2 regions of the Pantoea sp. B9002 genome follow, and region 2 is predicted to be linked to the other one. Evidence: predicted binding sites of a transcription regulator. Region 2 holds the regulator's gene; the other holds the start of a gene.
What was found. Region 2 encodes CRP, which controls carbon source genes, mostly activating them, when cyclic AMP is high. Its sites were predicted from a motif close to ATGTGANNNNNNTCACAT; they were not measured.
Positions count from the first base shown of each region.

Region 1: rbsD (D-ribose pyranase) is a predicted target of CRP. The motif match lies at 4,985-5,002, and genes of this name have one in related genera.

Region 1 covers NZ_JACAPA010000052.1:2,502-12,632, forward strand. Annotated here, with positions in the region: gene rbsR (ribose operon transcriptional repressor RbsR) at 1-90, opposite strand, end outside; gene rbsK (ribokinase) at 104-1,033, opposite strand; gene rbsB (ribose ABC transporter substrate-binding protein RbsB) at 1,098-1,973, opposite strand; gene rbsC (ribose ABC transporter permease) at 2,000-2,971, opposite strand; gene rbsA (ribose ABC transporter ATP-binding protein RbsA) at 2,968-4,476, opposite strand; gene rbsD (D-ribose pyranase) at 4,484-4,903, opposite strand; gene HX773_RS21900 (YgiW/YdeI family stress tolerance OB fold protein) at 5,076-5,471, opposite strand; gene qseB (quorum sensing response regulator transcription factor QseB) at 5,652-6,314, shown strand; gene qseC (quorum sensing histidine kinase QseC) at 6,311-7,642, shown strand; gene kup (low affinity potassium transporter Kup) at 7,699-9,567, opposite strand; gene ravA (ATPase RavA) at 9,865-10,131, shown strand, end outside.
Region 2 covers NZ_JACAPA010000036.1:195,613-205,743, reverse strand. Annotated here, with positions in the region: gene tauD (taurine dioxygenase) at 1-549, opposite strand, end outside; gene tauC (taurine ABC transporter permease TauC) at 546-1,373, opposite strand; gene tauB (taurine ABC transporter ATP-binding subunit) at 1,370-2,137, opposite strand; gene tauA (taurine ABC transporter substrate-binding protein) at 2,149-3,129, opposite strand; gene HX773_RS18110 (LacI family DNA-binding transcriptional regulator) at 3,363-4,343, shown strand; gene HX773_RS18105 (LysE family translocator) at 4,345-4,947, opposite strand; gene HX773_RS18100 (hydrolase) at 5,008-6,024, shown strand; gene HX773_RS18095 (YheU family protein) at 6,027-6,245, shown strand; gene HX773_RS18090 (phosphoribulokinase) at 6,307-7,176, shown strand; gene HX773_RS18085 (OsmC family protein) at 7,228-7,632, opposite strand; gene crp (cAMP-activated global transcriptional regulator CRP) at 7,937-8,569, shown strand; gene HX773_RS18075 (YccS/YhfK family putative transporter) at 8,628-10,131, shown strand, end outside.

The DNA.
Region 1 (10,131 bases), on a different contig from region 2:
ACGCACCAGCTCGCTGACAAAGCGATTGTTATTGATGACGTGTGAAACGGTGGAGGTAGAGACGCCCGCCAGGCGGGCGACATCTTTCATGGTAGCCAAGCGCTTAGTCCTGTTGTTGCAGGAAGGCGTCAATCTCAGTGCGCCACGGCACTGAGGGCTGTGCGCCCGGACGCGTCACCGCAATCGCGGCGGCGGCATGGGCGAAACGTACGGCGTCGTGCATCGCCACACCTTCCAGACGTGCGGTAATAAATGCCCCGTTGAAGGTATCGCCCGCCGCGATAGTATCAATGGCCTGCACGCTGAAGCCCGGAATGCGCACGCCGTTGCCTTGCTCACTCAGCCACACACCGCGACGGCCTAGCGTGATCAACACGGTAGCAATACCTTTCGCATGCAATGCCGCAGCAGCACGCGCGGCATCTTCATCGCTCTTCACCGCAATGCCGGTGAGAATTTCAGCTTCGGTTTCATTTGGCGTGATGATGTCGATAAGCGCGAGCAGCTCATCAGAGAGCGCAGTGGCCGGTGCGGGATTGAGGATCACTTGCGTCTGCTGCGCACGCGCAATCTTCGCGGCGGCCAGAACGCTTTCCAGCGGAGATTCCAACTGCATCAGCAACGCATCGGCATCGGCAATCACCTGCTGATGCTGCGCAACGCGAGCTGGCGTCAGCGCGGCATTGGCACCGGAATAGATGCCGATATTATTTTCGCCTTCGCCATTCACGAAGATCATTGCCACGCCGGTCGCTTCATCAGCGACGGTTTCAACGGGTGCGGTATTAATGCGGTCTTGCTGCAACTGCTGACGAATGCGCTCGCCAATATCATCAGCGCCTACGCAGGCAATAAAAGCAATGTCTGCACCGGCACGGCCCGCAGCCACCGCCTGATTGGCCCCTTTGCCGCCAAAGGCAATTTGATACTGTTTCCCGATCACCGTTTCGCCCGGACGCGGAAAATGGGCGAGGTTGAGAATGTGATCGGCATTAATGCTGCCGAGAACGGCCAGTTTTGCGCTTGTGGTCATTGGGATTCATCCAGAAAGTTGCGCCACCGGGAAGGTGGCGCGTTGCCCTGCTTTTCTTTACTTATTATTTGGTCACTAACTTCAGGTCAACAGGATTAACCGCCTGCACCTTCTCGCCTTTCAATACTTTATCGGCAGTCTGCACGCCAATCACACCAATCTTGTCTGGCATCTGCGCCACAGTGGCGGTCAGTTTACCCGATTCTACCGCTTTCACACCGTCAGCGGTGCCGTCAAAGCCCACCACCAGCACGTCGGTTTTACCGGCGGTTTGCAGCGCACGCAGCGCGCCCAGCGCCATTTCGTCGTTCTGAGCAAATACCGCCTGCACATCCGGATGTCCCTGCAGCAGGTTCTGCATCACGTTCAGACCTTTAGTACGGTCAAAGTCAGCAGGCTGGCTCGCCAGGATGTTGAATTTGTGCGCATCAGCCGCTTGTTTGAAACCTTCGCCACGCTCGCGCGCCGCAGACGTACCGGCAATGCCTTGCAGTTCAATGATCTTCGCGCCATCGCCGAGTTTTTTGGCAATGAAGTCACCGGCCATTTTGCCACCGAAGCGGTTGTCAGAAGCGACGTGGCTCACCACGGTGCCTTGTGCTGCCACGCGGTCCAGCGTAATCACCGGAATATTGGCCTGGTTCGCCATCTTCACGGCATTGCCCACCGCATCAGAATCGGTTGGGTTGATCAGCAGCAGCTTGGTGCCGCGTACTGTCAGATCCTGCACGTTGGCCAACTCTTTCGCTGGGTTGTTCTGCGAATCCAGCACCACGAGGTTATAACCCAGTTGGTCAGCTTCTTTCTGTGCGCCATCTTTCAGAGAGACAAAGAACGGATTATTCAGGGTTGAAACCACCAGAGCAATGGTGTCCTTTGCCATCGCGCCAGCACTGAGGGTGGCGCCAAGAATGACGGCCAATGCAGTTAACTTTTTCATTTTTAAATCCTGTGTGAAGGTCAGAGTTATTTACTGCTTTTGTTATCCACCAGCACCGCCAGCAGAATGACAACGGCTTTAACAATCATCTGGTAATAGGAAGAGACACCCATCAGATTCAAACCGTTGTTGAGGAAACCGAGAATCAGCGCACCAATCAGCGTGCCCATGATGCGACCTTTACCGCCCGCCAGGCTGGTACCGCCCAGCACCACCGCAGCAATCGCATCCAGTTCATAACCGGTTCCCGCCGTAGGTTGTGCGGAAGAGAGGCGCGCCACTTCAATGGTGCCTGCTAACGCTGCCAACAAACCGCACAGCGAATAGACGATGATTTTGACGCGACTAACGTTGATGCCAGATAAACGCGTGGCCGCTTCGTTGCCGCCCAGTGCATAGATGTAACGACCAAGGCGGGTGTGATGCAGCATGTACCACGCCAGCGCGAACACGATCACCATCAACCAGACCGGCGTTGGGATACCCAGCGGACGACCGATGCCGAACCAGCCAAACAGATCGGCGTTGTCATTAAAGCCGGTGTTGATTGGGCTGCCGTTGGTGTAAACCATGGTGACGCCGCGCAGCAGCAACATCATTACCAGCGTGGCGATAAATGCCTGTACCTTGCCGCGCGCCACAATCACGCCGGTGATACCGCCAATTGCGGCACCCAGCGCCAGCGAAGCCGCAACGGCCACCAGTGCATTCACTTCTAATCCGACGATAGACGCCGCGACTGCGCCGGTTAGCGCCAACAGCGATCCCACCGATAAATCAATGCCCGAGGTCAGAATCACCAGCGTCATACCCACCGCCATGATGGCGTTGACTGATGTCTGCTGCAGAATGTTGAACATGTTAGGCAGCGTGAAGAAGTTCGGGCTCTGGCTGGCGACCACGGCGATCAGCACGATCAGCGCGATCAGGGATTTCTGCTCAAGCAGCCAGGTTTTGCTGAACCAACGACGGCTGGCGGGTAAGGTTTGGGTGCTCATACAACTAACTCCTCGCTGTGTTGCTTACCGACTGCCGCCGCCATCAGGGATTCCTGGGTAGCTTGCTCACGGGAAAATTCGCCACTCAGATGGCCTTCATGCATCACCACGATGCGGTCGCTCATGCCCAACACTTCCGGCATTTCTGACGACACCAAAATGATGCTCAGCCCTTCGGCTTTAAACTGGTTAATTAACTGATAAATCTCTTTTTTCGCCCCAACATCGACGCCGCGCGTCGGTTCATCGAGGATCAGCACATCCGGACGCGTCATCAAACCGCGCGCGATCGCCACTTTTTGCTGATTACCGCCAGACAGCAGACCAATCGGCTGCTCCATTGACGGGGTTTTAACGTTGAACAGGCGGATAAAATCGCCCACCGCCAGCTGCTCATCACTGTGTCGCAGGTTGCCCGCGCCGGTGCTGAAATAGCGCAGCGCGGTCAGCGACATGTTCTCTTTCACCGACATGCCGAGCACCAGGCCATCGCGCTTGCGGTCTTCCGAGATATACACGATGCCGTTGGCGAGACCATCCTGCGGAGAGCGCGTCACGATCTCGCGGCCGTTCAGCGTCACTCTGCCTTTGCTGCGCGGCATTGCGCCGTACAGCACTTTCATCAGTTCAGTACGTCCCGCGCCCATCAGGCCCGACACGCCAAGGATTTCCCCTTTGCGCAGCGTAAAGCTGACGTTATCAACGCCCGGACCGCTGAGGTTTTCGACTTTTAAGCGGATCTCACCCGGCTGTTGATCGATACGCGGATATTGATCTTCCAATTTGCGGCCGACCATCATCTCGATCAGGCTCTCTTCGCTGAGATCGCACACCGCGCGTTCGGCAATAAACTGCCCATCGCGGAACACGGTGACGTCATCGCAAATCTCGAAGATCTCTTTCATGCGGTGCGAGATATAGACGATGCCGCAGCCCTGCGCTTTCAGTTCATTGATGACGCGGAACAGCGACAGCGTTTCGGTATCGGTCAGCGCATCGGTCGGTTCATCCATAATGATGACTTTCGACTCGAAGCTGAGCACTTTGGCGATCTCGACCATCTGCTGATCGCCAATCGATAAATCGCCCACCAGCTTGTGGCTGTTGAAACGCAGATTGAGGCGCTTTAATAGCGCATCCGCCTCGGCATACATCTTTTTCCATTCGATGCGGCCAAAGCGGTTAACAAATTCGCGGCCAAGGAAGATATTCTCGGCGACGGTCAGTTGCGGAATCAGGTTCAGTTCCTGATGGATAATGCCAATGCCGGCTTCCTGCGACGCTTTCGGGCCAGAGAACGCCACATCCTTACCGAGCCACTGCAGGGAACCGGCATCCATGCTGTAAATGCCGGTCAGCACTTTCATCATGGTGGATTTGCCCGCGCCGTTTTCACCCACCAGCGCCATAACTCGTCCCGGATAAACGGCGAGCGATGCGCCATTCAGCGCCTTGACGCCAGGAAACGACTTTTCAATCCCTTTGAGTTGCAATAACGGTTGCATAGCGGCCTCAGAAGGTCACGCCGGCGCTCAGAATGACATTCGCATACGGAGAACACTCTCCGCTGCGAATGACCGCCTGACTACGCTGCGTTTGTTGTTTGAATTGTTCATGGCTGGTGTAACGTATGGTGATGACATTCCCCTGGTGCTGTTGCAAGGCTTCGAGCACGGCGAGCAGTGCGCTGTGGAGTTGCGGATTGTGCTGCTTAATCTCGTCCGCCATCAGGGCGCTTTCGACCTGCATCTCCTGCGTGACAACCTCAACCACCTGTAGAAATTCGGGCGTACCCGGCGTTAACGCCAGATCGATGCGCTGTGGACTAGCCGGAATCGGCAAGCCTGCATCTGCAATCGTCAGCGTATCGGTGTGCCCCAGGCGAGCAATCACATGAGAGACTTCAGCGTTTAACAAGCGACCTTTTTTCATTTATTCCACTCCACAGCGAAACGTTTCGCTGATCGGGAGTGTATAAAATGCGCACGGCAACTCAATGGCGGCATCACGGAAATGTGATCGCCATCGAAACGTTTCGCTTGTGCCAGAGAGAATTTGAGTTTGGTGGGATTTTGGAGCCGCTGCTGCGGCCCCGAAGATGGGATTATGGCAGTTTACGTACCTGTTTCACGTCCAGTTCGATGGAGTTGAAATCCTTATCCAGTTCGCCGGTCAGTTCTACCTGATCCTTCGGCGTGATGGTCAAACCGTTCCAGCGTTTGTGATCGATTTCGACCTTCATGGTGCCGGTTGCATCACGGAATTGATAATCCTCATCACCGATTTGCTTCTCAAGCGTACCGCGCACGGTAATCCAGCTGTCGTCTTTCATCTCTTCGGCCTGTTTCACCGTGACAACGCTGGTGTTATCGGCTTTGAACCCACCGGACTTCACCTGCGCGGATGGCGCATTCGGATCAACAAAACCACCTTGCTGAGCGGCAAGAACCGGCGTGGCGGCCAGGGCGACAATCGCTAACAGAGCTGCAGACTTTTTCATAATTCACCTCTTTTCCATGAATGTGTCGGTTTACGGAAGCTATTTCACCATAAGGTTCTTAACAGGATCTTAAGAGAATCCGTTTGGCTAACATTCATGAAAAATAGCCTATTTGCCGGGATTTTCGCTGTACAAGAGCGATTGTGCTTCGTATAACTCCGCTTAACAGAAGGAGAGTTGATGCGCATTTTACTGATTGAAGATGACACGCTGATTGGCGACGGTTTGAAAGTCGGGTTGACCAAACTTGGTTTCAGCGTGGATTGGTTTGTCTCCGGCGAAGCCGGATTTCAGGCGTTGACGGCCGCGCCCTGGGACGCGGTGGTGCTGGATCTGTCGCTGCCAGAACGCGATGGTCTGGATATCCTGCGTCAGTGGCGCCAGCAAGGACACGATGTGCCGGTGCTGATTCTCACCGCGCGCGATGCGCTCGATCAGCGCGTACAGGGATTGCAACTCGGCGCCGACGATTACCTGTGCAAGCCGTTTGCATTAACAGAAGTGGCGGCACGCTTGCAGGCGTTGATCCGTCGCCGTCATGGGCAACTGCAGCCGGAACTTAAACACGGCAAAGTGGTAATGGCACCCGGCAGCCACAGCGTGCTGTGCGATGGCGAAGCCGTCAGCCTGAAGAGCCGCGAACTGGCGCTGCTGGAACTGTTTCTGCGTAATCCTGGCCGCGTGCTGACGCGCAGTCAGCTGGAAGAAAAGCTCTACAGCTGGGATGAAGATGTCTCCAGCAATGCGGTGGAAGTGCACATTCATCATCTGCGCAAGAAACTCGGCAGCCAGTTTATTCGTACCGTACACGGCGTCGGTTATACGCTGGGAGCGGCGGAATGAGTCTGTTTCTACGTCTCGCCATCGGCTTTGTGCTGCTGATTATACTGTGCGGCGGCCTGGCCGGCCTCAGCGCCTGGCATCAAACCCGCGATACGGTGAACGAACTGTTTGATACTCAGCAAATGCTGTTCGCCAAACGGCTGATAGCGCTCGATCCCACCTCGCTGCAGGACGTGACGCTGCCGAAAACCAAAGCGATCCTGCGCCATCATCGTGGCGATCAGGATGATGATGCGCTGGCGTTTGCCATTTTCAGCGCGGAAGGAAAACCGCTGTTGAACGACGGCGAAAACGGCCGCGATCTGCAGTTCGACCATCAGCGCGATGGCTTTGTTGATGGCCGGCTGCGCGGCGATAAAGACAGCTGGCGCTTAGTGTGGCTCACCTCCGAGGATAAGCGTTATCGCGTGGTGGTCGGGCAAGAGTGGGAATACCGCGAAGATATGACGCGCGATCTGGCGCTCAGCAGCCTGTTGCCGTGGCTGATCGCCATGCCCTTTATGTTGCTGTTGCTGCTGGCGCTGGTGTGGTTCGAGCTGCGCCCGTTGAAACGCCTCACGCTTTCCCTGCATCAGCGTGCGCCGGATGATGCCACGCCATTGCCGGACACGCGCTTGCCTAAAGAGGTGAAGCCGCTGGTGGTGGCGCTTAACGGCTTGTTCAGTCGTATGGCGCATCTGGTACAGCGCGAACGTCGCTTTACCTCTGATGCCGCCCATGAACTGCGCAGCCCGCTGGCGGCGCTGCGCGTGCAGAGTGAAGTGATTCAGCTGGCCGATGATGATGAGGCGATGCGCAAACGGGCGATTCAACAACTGGATAGCGGCATCGTGCGTGCCACGCGTCTGGTGGATCAGCTCTTAACGCTGTCACGCGTGGAAGCAGACGACCTGCGCAGCGAGTTTCAACCGGTGGCGCTGGCGCCGCTGCTGCAAAACCTGCTGGCGGAGCACTTCCCGCAGGCGGAACAACAGAACACCGCTTTGCAGTTCACCAGCCACGCCGAACCGGTGATGAACGGTCATCCGCTGCTGCTGGGTTTGATGGTGCGGAATTTGCTGGATAACGCGCTGCGCTATTCGCCGTCGGGCAGCACAATTGATGTGCAGCTCAATGCTCGCGCCATTACCGTTGATGACAACGGGCCTGGCGTCAGCGATGAGCAGCTGGCAAGGTTGGGTGAACGCTTCTGGCGACCGCCGGGACAGGCGCAAACCGGCAGCGGATTAGGGCTTTCCATCGTGAAGAATATTGCTCAGCTGCACGGCGTTCGATTGCAGTTCAGCCAGCGCGCCAGCGGAGGATTGCGCGTCACCTTAAGTTGGTGATGCAATGGCAATGTCCAGGTTTCGTAGGGTCGCCATTTATGGCGACCGCAAACAACTTATATCTCGACCTGGGTTCCCAGCTCGATCACGCGGTTCGGTGGGATTTCAAACTGATCCGGCGCGCGTAGCGCATTGCGTTGCAGCGCGAGGAACAGCTTGCCGCGCAGGCGCAGATACCACGGACGATCGCCGATAATCAGCGATTCATGCGACATAAAGAAGGAGGTTTCCATCATGCGGCAGTTCAGGCCTTCAAGACCGCAACGGTGGAAAATCTCTTCGACGTTTGGCGTTTCGCGCCAGCCGTAACTCGCCACCACACGCCAGAAGGTCGGCGACAGCTGTTCGATGGTCACACGACGGACGTTGTGCACGTAAGGCGCATCTTCCGTACGCAGCGTCAGCAGCACCACGCGCTCGTGCAACACTTTGTTGTGCTTGAGGTTATGCAGCATGGCAAATGGAATCACATTCAGCGCACGCGACATATACACCGCAGTGCCCGGCACGCGTACCGGCGGCGATTTCTCCAGCGACGCAATCATCGCTTCCAGTGAATTGCCGTGCTCATGCATACGACGCAGCAGACGGAAACGCTCGCTTTTCCAGGTGGTCATGATGATGAACATCATCAGCGCCAGCGTCAGCGGCAGCCAACCGCCGGAGAACACCTTGATCAGGTTGGCGGAGAACAGCGACACGTCGATGATCAGCATGGCAATCAGAATCAGCACCACCAGATAGCGGTTCCAGTGCCAGTTTTGAATCGCCACGGTAGAACAGAGAATGGCGGTCAGCACCATGGTGCCGGTGACCGCGATGCCGTAAGCCGCCGCCAGATTGCTGGAGTGCTCAAAGCCGACAATCACAATCACCACCGAGAAGTAGAGCAGCCAGTTAATCACTGGAATGTAGATCTGCCCGGACTCCTCTTCTGAGGTGTGCACAATGCGCATCGGCGGCAAATAGCCGAGACGCACCGCCTGACGCGTTAATGAGAACACGCCGGAAATTACCGCCTGCGAGGCAATCACCGTGGCTAAGGTTGCCAGAATCAACATCGGGATCAGCATCCAATCCGGCGCAAGCAGGAAGAACGGGTTTTTGATCGCTTCAGGATGTTTGAGCAGCAGCGCGCCCTGACCAAAGTAGTTGAGCACCAGCGAAGGCAGCACCACGATAAACCAGGCGAGACGAATCGGGAATTTACCGAAGTGGCCCATATCGGCATACAGCGCTTCCACGCCGGTAATGGCCAGCACCACCGCGCCCAGCGCGAAGAAGGAGACACTTTTGTACTGGATAAAGAAGTGCAGCGCCCAGTAAGGGTTCATGGCGTGCAGCACGTCAGGATTATTGATAATGCTACGCGCACCCAATACGGCGAGGATGATAAACCACAGCAGCATCACTGGCGCGAACAGCTTACCGACAATGCCGGTGCCGTGCTTCTGGATGACAAACAGCAAGGTCAGCACCGCAATCGCCAACGGCACGATGTAGGTATCGAGGCTCGGCGCGGCAATTTCCAGACCTTCTATCGCCGATAGCACCGACACCGCCGGCGTGATCACCACTTCCCCATAGAAGAAGCTGCCGCCGATCAGGCCCATGATCACCAGAATCGCGGTGGCTCTGGCGCCGGTATGGCGTCCGGCCAGCGACATCAGCGTTAGAATCCCGCCTTCACCGGCGTTATCTGCACGCATCACGTAGCTGATGTATTTCAGCGACACCACCAGAATCAGCAGCCAGAAGATCAGCGACAGGAAGCCAAAAACCGCTTCGCGCTCTACGCCAAATCCAAACTGACCAGAGAGACATTCACGCAATGTATAGAGTGGGCTGGTACCGATATCGCCATACACCACGCCAATTGCCGCCAGCGTGACTGCCCCAAGGGACTGTTTCTTATCCGAGCTCATAAGTTGTCTTTTGTTGGAGCCGGAGGCGCTTGCCTTCCGCTCAAGCCATCAAAAAGCGCACAGTATGCACATATTCCCAAAAAAACCTACTCTTACAAAGTGTCACCATCGCGTCGGTGACGCGGTTTTTCGCCGAAAATAGCGCCAAAAAACCGTTGGAAGCGGCGAGTTCTCTCGCATCAACCTTCTGAAACAAAAAAGCTGACGGCTATCAACGCAATCGCGCATGATAATCAGTAGAGTATTGCGCTTGCCAGAATATGACGGCACCAGGATCAAAAGGATAATGATGTGATTATGGCTCAACCCCATCTTTTGGCAGAAAGAATTTCTCGCCTGAGCAACGCTCTGGAAAAAGGGCTGTATGAACGCCATCACGCGATCCGCCTCTGTTTGCTGGCTGCCTTAAGTGGCGAAAGCGTGTTTCTGCTCGGGCCGCCGGGCATCGCCAAGAGTCTGATTGCCCGCCGATTAAAATACGCCTTCCAGCACGCCCGCGCTTTTGAATACCTGATGACCCGTTTTTCCACCCCTGAAGAGGTGTTTGGTCCGCTGTCGATTCAG
Region 2 (10,131 bases):
CGGCGGGTTCTTTGCCACCGCTTGCTGCCAGCGCTGATGCTCTTCCTCGGTTTTACGGTATTTGTACTCCTGGAACGACTTCTTAAAATCGTGCTCCGCCTGCAGCCCATTCAACAGCGTCTTAAACGGCTCAGACAGCGCTTCATAGGCCGCAATGCCGGTTGACCACAAGGTATCACCGCCGCTCTCTGGCAGCAGTTTGGAAGCCAGAATCGCAATCGCCGGCGGCGTTTGAATAAAGGTGACATCGGTGTGCCAGTTGTCGTTATCCGGCGGATTATCCTGATGCGTATCCAGCACGATGATCTCTTCCACGCCTTCCGCATGCGGATAGACCGGATGGATATGCAGATCGCCAAAGCGAATCGCCAGCGCGCGCTGCTGTTCCGGGGTAATCACCTGATTGCGCAGGAACAGCACCTGATGGCGCAGCAGGCCATGATAGAGCTGTTCAAACTGGGCATCACTCAGCGGACGGCTGAGATCGACATCGCTAACCTGCGCCCCGATATTCGGGCCCAGAGCGGTAAAAGAAAGTCGTTCGTTCATTGCTGTTCTCCATTCCAGGGCGTCAGTCGGCGCTGCAAGGCGCGCAGACCCAGTTCTAAGCCAAAAGCAATCAGGGCGATCACCGCGATACCGGCCAGCACTACGTCGGTGGCGAGGAACTCACCGGCCGACTGCACCATAAAGCCGAGTCCACGCGTAGCGGCAATCAGTTCCGCCGCCACCAGCGTTGACCAACCTACGCCGAGACCGATGCGCAAGCCGGTGAGAATCTCCGGCAGCGCGCCAGGCAGAATCACGTAGCGCAGCAACTGCCAGCGCGATGCGCCAAGCGCCTGCGCCGCGCGAATCCGTACCTGCTGGGCATTCTTCACACCCGCCAGCGTCGATAAGGTCACCGGCGCGAAAATCGCCAGATAAATCAGTAAAATCTTCGAGGTTTCACCGATGCCAAACCAAATCACCATCAGCGGCAAATAGGCCAGCGGCGGCACCGGGCGATAGAGTTCGATCAGCGGATCAAGCAGGCCGCGAATAGCCGGGCTTAGGCCCATGGCGATGCCGACCGGAATCCCAATCAGCGCGGCAAAGAACAGCGCCACCAGCATACGCGCCAGGCTGGCACCCAGATGCTGCCATAACGTGGCATCCATAAAGCCTTGCGGGCTGGCAATCAAGATCAGCTTCTGCAGTACCACTTGCGGCGGCGGTAAAAACAACGGCGCCACTAAGCCGAGCGCGGTTATCGCCCACCACAACAGCAGCAATAAGCCCACGCTGAGCAGGCTGAGTGAGAACTGGCGCGAGAACGGCCAGCGCAGTCCGCGACGACGCGTTTGGGTTTTCTCATCAATCACCGCACTCATATAAACGCCTCACGCTGGGAAAACACCTGATTCAGTACATATTCACGACGTTCGATAAACGCCGGATCGGATTTGATGCTGCGGCACGGTTCCCCGGCGGCGAAGCGTTGCCCGAAGTCGAGTTTCAAACGTTCCACGACGCGGCCCGGTCCCGGCGACAGCAGCACCAGTTCGCTGGCGAGGAACACCGCTTCTTCGATGTCGTGGGTGATCAGCAGAATCTGCTTGCCGGTATCACGCCACAGCGTTAGCAGCAGGGTTTGCATCTGTTCGCGGGTAAAGGCGTCCAGCGCGCCAAACGGCTCATCTAACAGCAGCAACTGAGGATCAGCCGCCAGCGCACGCGCAATGCCCACGCGCTGACGTTGACCCCCAGAGAGCTGCCAGATAAAACGCTTCTCTGCACCTTCCAGTCCTACTTTGCGGATCAAACGGCGTGCAATGGTATGGCGCTCCGCCTTCGCCATTCCCGCCAGTTGCAAACCGAACGAAACGTTATCGATCACGTTGCGCCACGGCAGTAATCCTTCATTTTGAAACACCACGCCGCGTTCAGCGCCCGGTCCTTCCACCTTTTTGCCATCCAGCGTAATGCTGCCGGATTCCAGCGGCAGAAAGCCGGCGATGAGGTTCAGTAGCGTGGTTTTGCCACAGCCGGATGGGCCCAGCACCACCAGCAGGTCGCGTTGATCCAGTTGCAGATTAATGTCCTGCAGCGCGGGTTGTCCGGCGTAACGTGCATTTAAGTTGGTGATGTTGAGCATGCGGCCTCCGATTATTTGGCTAAGGGTGCAACGAAGCGCGTGGTGACGAAGCTGCTGTAATCGCTATCCGCTTCTGGCACTTTGCCCTGCTCTTTCAGGAAGCCGGCAGTATCGACAATCGCCTTGTTCACCGGCTTGCCGAGCTGTTCCACCTGCTGCTGCGCGGTGAGGTACGTATTGCCTTTCACCAGCACCGGCACATCAGCTTCGGGTACACCGCTCAGGCGCGCCAGCTTGCTCAGGTTGTCTGACTGCTTCAGCCATTGATCCGGGTTAGCAATGTAAGCTTGCTGCGCTTCAACGGCGCTGCGGGCAAAGGCGGTGACGATTTCTGGATGCTGCTGTGCGAAGTCTTTACGCACCACCCACACATCGAGCGTTGGCGCGCCCCACTTGCCAACCTGCGAAGAGTCCGTCAGCACGTTGCCATCTTTCTCCAGCTCATTGACGGCCGGAGACCAGACGTAAGCACCGTCGATGTCACCGCGTTTCCAGGCAGCAATAATCGCCGGTGGCTGCAGGTTGACTAAGGTCACTTGCGAAGGCTTGATGCCCCAATGCTTGAGGGCGGCGAGGAAGCTGTAGTGCGTAGTCGAGATGAACGGCACGGCGATGCGCTTGCCAATCAGGTCTTTAGGATCTTTGATGGTTTTCTTCACCACCAGCGCTTCGGAGTTACCGAGCTGAGAGGCCAGCAGAAAAGCTTCAATCGGCAGCTTTTGCGTGGCGGCGACCGCCAGCGGGCTGGAACCGATATTACCAATCTGCACGTCGCCCGACGCCAGTGCACGCAACACGCTGGCTCCGCTATCAAATTTGCGCCAGTCGACGGTGGCACCGCTCTCTTTGGCGAAGGTGTTATCCGCCTGCGCCACTTTGGCCGGTTCAGCCGACGTCTGATACGCCACGGTAACGTTGACCGCTTGCGCCTGGAACGCCATCAGGGCCAGAGCCGCTGTGACCGCCGTTATTGTTTTTTTCATTGCCATCATCATTCACCCCAATGTGTTTTTGTCAGGGCAGTTTCTCCAGCAACAGTAATTTCATAAAGGAATTAAAAATTATCCCTAATGACGATCCGTTCTTAGATCAACATCGGGCAAGGCTATGCAAAAAGTGCAAATGGAAAGAAAAGGGAAAGCGGTAAATATGTCACACGCTCACATAGCAGCTGTGATATTGATAGAGATCTCATTTTTCACTCTTTACTAACGGTCCTGAATCCATGTCGATTGAGAAAGTCGCGCACCTGGCTGGCGTGTCAAAAGCCACCGTTTCACGGGTTTTGAACCAGAATCCCGGCGTGCGCCCGGATACGCGTGCCAAAGTGCTGGCGGCCATCGACATCTGCGACTATCAGCCCAACTTACTGGCGCGTCAGTTGCGCACCTCGCAAAGCCATATGTTGTTAGTGCTGATTCCCGACATCACCAATCCGTTCTGCTCACGCGTGGTTCAGGGCATTGAAGCCGAAGCGGAAGCGCAGGGTTACCACATTCTGTTGTGTAACTCGGGATCGCAGCTGCGGCGCGAAGCGGCCTACATTGCGCTGCTTACTGGCAAAGTGGTCGACGGCGTGATCACTATGGATGCCGCCAGCAGCCTGCATGAGCTGAAAGAACTGATTGGCGATGCGCCCTGGGTGCAGTGCGCGGAATACGATCCATCGATCGCTGCCTCAAGCGTGGCGATTGATAATAAAGAAGCAGCTTTCGAAACCGTGCGTTATCTGGCGAGCAAAGGCCGACGCCGTATTGCGCTGGTGAACTGTGATATGCGCTACCTCTATTCGCATAAGCGCGAAGAGGGATATCGCGCGGCGCTGGAGCAGCTGGAACTCAACTGGGGCGGCGTGGCCTACGCCGAGAATGTCACCTGCGAGTCGGGCAGTGCGGCCTTGCGCGAACTGCTGACGCAGCCGGAACGGCCGGATGCGGTGTTTGCGGTATCGGATGTGCTGGCGGTCGGCGTCATACACGCGGCGCTGGAAGCGGGTTTGCGCGTGCCGGAAGATTTAGCGGTGGTGGGATTTGATGGCATCAACTTTACCAGCAGCCTGAATCCACCGCTGACCACGATTGAGCAGCCGATGAATCGTATGGGGGCGCGCAGCGTACAACTGTTGCTGCAACGCATCCGCCAGCCAAACTCGTCGGTGGTACATGAAGTGTTGCCGTGGAAGCGCGTTGAACGTGCTTCCAGTTAACTCAGCGCCAAATCAGCAATACGCACGCCGCGGTGAGCAAGCCCATCGCCAGATTGAAAATTTTCCACGCGCGTGGGCTGCGCAGCAGACGTCCAATCAGCGAGCCAAAGCCCATCCAGATCACCCCGGAAACCACGTTCACCATGAACATGCCGATGCTGATCGCCACCACCGAATGCAGATATTCGCTGCCCGCCAGGCTGAAGCTGGCCACCGCGCCGAGCGCCATCAGCCAGGCTTTCGGGTTGATCAGCTGCAGCAAGCCGCCTTGCCAGAACGGCATCTGCTTCACCGTGACATCGTCGGTTTCCAGTTTTTCATACTCGGCGCTGGCGATTTTCCATGCCAGCCACAGCAGGTAAAGGCTACCGGCAATCTTCAGGATGAGATGCAGCGAGGGATAAAGCAGGATGAGACCGCCGATACCAAATGCCACCATCAGCAACATGACTTGCATACCAATCATGATACCAATGAGCAGCGGAATGGTGCGCAGGAAGCCAAAATTAGCACCCGAGGCGGTAAGTAACATATTATTGGGCCCGGGCGTGATGGCCGCGACCCAGAGAAAACCTAACATTGATAAAAAAAGACTCAGTTCCATGTATATTCGGGTGCTCCTCACCCAGTAAAGCGAACAACCCATCGAAGCTATCAGCGACTTATGCATCAGACAAGCCTTTACCCAAGCTATTTTGATCGCCCCAGCGGCGAGCGCTTTAAACCACTGCGCGGATTCAGTAACGCGCATCTGCAAACGCTGCTGCCGCGTATTCTGCGTCGCCGCGTTACGTTACGTCCGCACTGGCAGCGTCTTGACCTGCCGGACGGCGATTTTGTCGATTTAGCGTGGAGTGAAGATCCGGCGCAGGCGCGTCATAAACCGCGCATGGTGATGTTTCACGGCCTGGAAGGCAGCTTTCGTAGCCCGTATGCGCACGGCCTGATGCAGGCGTGTCAGGCACGCGGCTGGCTGGCGGTGGTGATGCACTTTCGCGGCTGCAGCGGCGAGCCTAATCGCTTAAAGCGCATCTATCACTCCGGTGAAACCGAAGACGCCACCTACTTCCTTAACTGGCTGCAACGCGAATGGGGCAGCGTGCCCACCGCCGCCGTCGGCGTTTCGCTGGGCGGCAACATGCTCGCTTGCCTGCTGGGTCAGCAAGGTCACGATGTACCGATTGATGCCGGCATCGCCATCTCAGCGCCGCTGGCGCTTGAGCCGTGCAGCGGCAAGCTGGATGTCGGCTTTTCGCGCTTCTATCAGCACTATTTACTGACGCAGCTGAAAAAGAACGCCACGCGCAAACTGCGCGCCTGGCCCGGCACGCTGCCGGTCGATCTCAGCCAGTTACGTGCTTTCCGCCGCTTACGCGAGTTTGATGATGCGATAACCGCACGTGCGCACGGTTTTATTGACGCCAACGACTATTATCAACGTGCCAGCGCGATGCCGCTGCTGACCGGCGTGCGTAAACCGCTGCTGATCATCCATGCGCAAGACGATCCCTTTATGACCGACGCCGTGATCCCGCAACCTGACCAGCTGTCAGCCTCAATCCAATATCAGCTGACGCAGCAAGGCGGCCACGTCGGTTTCGTTGGCGGCACCTTGCTTAAACCGAAAATGTGGCTGGAACAGCGCGTGCCCGACTGGCTCTCAACCTATCTGGATGTGTAATTGTGATTATTCCCTGGCAAGAACTCGAAGCGGACACGCTGGAAAACCTGATTGAAACCTTCGTGTTACGCGAAGGCACCGATTACGGCGAGCAGGAACGCAGTTTGCTGCAAAAAGTCGCCGACGTGCGCCGCCAGCTGGAGCGCGGCGACGTGGTGCTGGTGTGGTCGGAACTGCATGAATCGATCAATATTATGCCAAAGGGTGAATTCCGCGGCTGATGCGCCCCGCGGCAATTCGTGGTAACAATGCTCATCGCCGGACTTCACAGGGAGCTCTGTTATGTCAGCCAGGCATCCAATTATTGCCGTCACCGGTTCCAGCGGCGCCGGAACCACCACCACCAGCCTCGCCTTCCGTAAGATTTTCCAACAGTTGAATCTGCATGCGGCGGAACTCGAAGGCGACAGTTTCCATCGGTTTACGCGTCCGGAAATGGACATGGCGATCCGCAAGGCGCGCGATCTCGGTCGTCACATCAGCTACTTCGGCCCGGAAGCCAACGACTTCGGCCTGCTGGAGCAGACGTTCAAACATTATGGCCAAACCGGCCTCGGCGAATCGCGCAAATATCTGCATACCTACGACGAAGCGGTGCCGTGGAATCAGGTGCCGGGCACTTTCACGCCGTGGCAGCCGCTGCCGGAAAACACCGATGTGCTGTTCTATGAAGGCTTGCACGGCGGCGTGGTTACCCAGCAGCAAAATGTGGCGGAGCATGTCGATCTGCTGGTTGGCGTGGTACCGATTGTTAACCTTGAGTGGATTCAGAAGCTGGTGCGTGACACCGGCGAGCGCGGCCATTCACGCGAAGCGGTGATGGATTCGGTGGTACGTTCGATGGAGGATTACATTAACTTCATCACGCCACAGTTCTCGCGCACCCACATTAACTTCCAGCGCGTGCCGACCGTTGATACCTCAAACCCGTTTGCCGCACGCGAAATTCCGTCGCTCGACGAAAGCTTCGTGGTGATTCATTTCCGTGGTCTGGAAGGCATCGCGTTCCCCTATCTGCTGGCGATGATTCAGGGATCGTTTATTTCGCACATCAATACGCTGGTGGTGCCGGGCGGCAAAATGGGATTGGCGATGGAGCTGATTATGCTGCCGCTGGTGCAGCGACTGATTGAAGGAAAGCGGATTGAATAGGTTTGGTGCGGGCTGTGAAAAGGGAGGCATGAATGCCTCCCCTACGACCGATTACAACTCGACAACCTCATAACTGTGGGTAATTTCCACACCTTTACCCAGCATGATCGCCACCGAGCAATATTTTTCCGCTGACAGATCAACCGCGCGCGCAACCGCTTTATCGCTCAATGCTTTACCGCTAACGATAAAATGCAGGTTGATGTGGGTGAAAATGCGTGGCGCTTCTTCACGGCGTTCTGAAGTAAGTTTCACTTCGCAATCGGCCACATCGCTGCGCCCTTTTTGCAGGATTGACACCACGTCAATGGCGCTACAGCCGCCCGCGGCCATCAGCACCATCTCCATTGGACTTGGCGCTTTATCACCGGAATTACCGTCCATTAATACCTGATGGCCGGATGAGGATTCTCCGAGAAAGGTAAGACCTTCCACCCATTTCACTCGTGCCTGCATTATTCTTTCTCCTGAAGCGGCGGTTTTGCCGCCAGAGTACGCTTTCACCTGACAAACAGCAATCCAGAGTAATCCCCCTTCTGCTGAAGCGAGACAACACAAGACAGCTCGCAAAAGCTGTGCTACAAACAGTGCTGAAAATATTTTCGTCATCACAGACGAAGGCCGGAAGAATCAAAAGCGTAGCTTAAGAGTCCACCCGGAATAATTTTTCCTTTACTGGAAACGCTCGACGATTAAACCGCCTGACAGGGAAAAATGCCCCCTGTATTTTGGGCACGATTACAACAGAGGATAATAGCGAATGGTTCTCGGCAAACCGCAAACAGACCCTACACTCGAATGGTTCCTGTCCCATTGCCATATTCACAAATATCCATCCAAAAGCACGCTCATCCATCAGGGTGAGAAAGCGGAAACGCTGTACTACATCGTAAAAGGTTCCGTAGCGGTACTGATTAAAGATGAAGAAGGCAAAGAGATGATTCTCTCCTACCTCAATCAGGGAGATTTCATCGGCGAACTCGGTCTTTTCGAAGAAGGCCAGGAACGTAGTGCTTGGGTGCGTGCGAAGTCTGCCTGCGAAGTGGCTGAAATTTCATACAAAAAATTCCGTCAGCTGATTCAGGTAAACCCGGATATTTTAATGCGACTTTCGTCGCAAATGGCGCGTCGTCTGCAAGTGACATCTGAGAAAGTGGGCAACCTTGCCTTCCTCGATGTCACCGGACGCATTGCGCAAACGCTGCTAAATCTGGCCAAACAGCCAGATGCGATGACTCACCCAGACGGGATGCAAATCAAAATCACCCGTCAGGAGATTGGTCAGATCGTGGGCTGCTCACGCGAAACCGTGGGTCGTATCCTGAAAATGCTGGAAGATCAGAACCTGATCTCCGCACACGGTAAAACCATCGTCGTTTACGGCACCCGCTAATTTCTTCTCACCCACGGCGTGATGGCAACATCGCGCCGTTTCTATTTGCGATGAGCTGATGTGGCGCCGAATCATCTATCATCCCGAAGTTAACTATGCGCTGCGGCAAACGCTGGTGCTGTGCCTGCCTGTGGCTCTCGGCTGGCTGTTTGGCGATCTGCAAAAAGGTCTGCTGTTCTCGTTAGTGCCTGCCTGCTGCAACATGGCGGGACTGGATACGCCGCACAAACGCTTCTTCAAACGCCTGATTGTGGGTGGTTCGCTGTTTGCCACCGGCAGTTTCCTGATGCAGATCCTCACCGCTTACCAGATTCCGCTGCCGCTGATTTTGCTGGCGCTGCCGCTGCTGATTGGCGTAACCGGCGAAATCGGCCCGCTGCACGCGCGCCTGCTGCCCGCCACACTCATCGCCGCCATCTTTACGCTCAGCTTAGTGGGACGTATGCCGATGTGGGTGCCGCCGCTGCTCTACATTGGCGGCACGCTGTGGTACGGCTTGTTCAACTGGTTCTGGTTCTGGCTGTGGAAAGAGCAGCCGATGCGCGAATCGCTCAGCCTGCTGTTCCGCGAGCTGGCCGATTATTGCGATGCCAAATACACCTTACTGACGCAGCTGACCGATCCGGAGAAAGCGCTGCCGCCGCTGCTGGCGCGCCAGCAAAAGGCGGTCGATCTCATCACCACCTGTTACCAGCAAATGCACATGCTGTCGGCGAGCCGCGATAACAGCCACAAACGCCTGACGCGCGCTTTCCAGGTGGCGCTGGATTTACAGGAACACATCTCGGTGAGTTTGCATCAGCCCGAAGAGGTGCAGAAGCTGGTTGAGGAGAGCCACGCCGAAGCGGTGATTCGCTGGAACGCGAAAATCATCTCGGCGCGGCTGCGCGTGCTGGCGGACGCGATTCTCTACCATCAGCTGCCGGATCGTTTTCACATGGAGAAACAGCTCGGCGCGCTGGAGAAAATTGCGCGCCAGCATCCGGATAATCCGGTCGGCAACTTCTGCCTGTATCACTTCAGCCGCATCGCCCGCGTATTGCGTACGCAGAAGCCGCTCTATACGCGTGACCTGATGGCCGATCGCCAGCGCCGCTTACCGCTATTACCGGCGCTGCGCAGTTATCTGTCGTTCAAATCCACCGCGTTACGCACCGCGGCACGCTTCGCCGTAATGCTGATGTTTGGCAGCTCGCTGGCGCTGTTCTTCAACATTCCCAAACCTTACTGGATTCTGATGACCATCATGTTCGTCAGCCAGAACGGTTACAGCGCCACGCGCGTGCGTATTCAGCACCGTGCGCTGGGCACTTTCGCCGGATTGCTGATCGCCGCCGCGTCGCTGCAGCTGGCGGTGCCGGAATCGATCACGCTGCTGTTTATGCTGGGGATCACGCTGGCGAGTTATCTGATCACGCGGAAATATTACGGCTGGTCGATGATTGGCTTCACCGTCACTGCGGTGTATTCGCTGCAATTGCTGTCGCTTAACGGCGCACAATTTCTGCTGCCGCGCATGATGGATACTTTGATGGGCTGTTTAATTGCCTTTGCCGGAATGA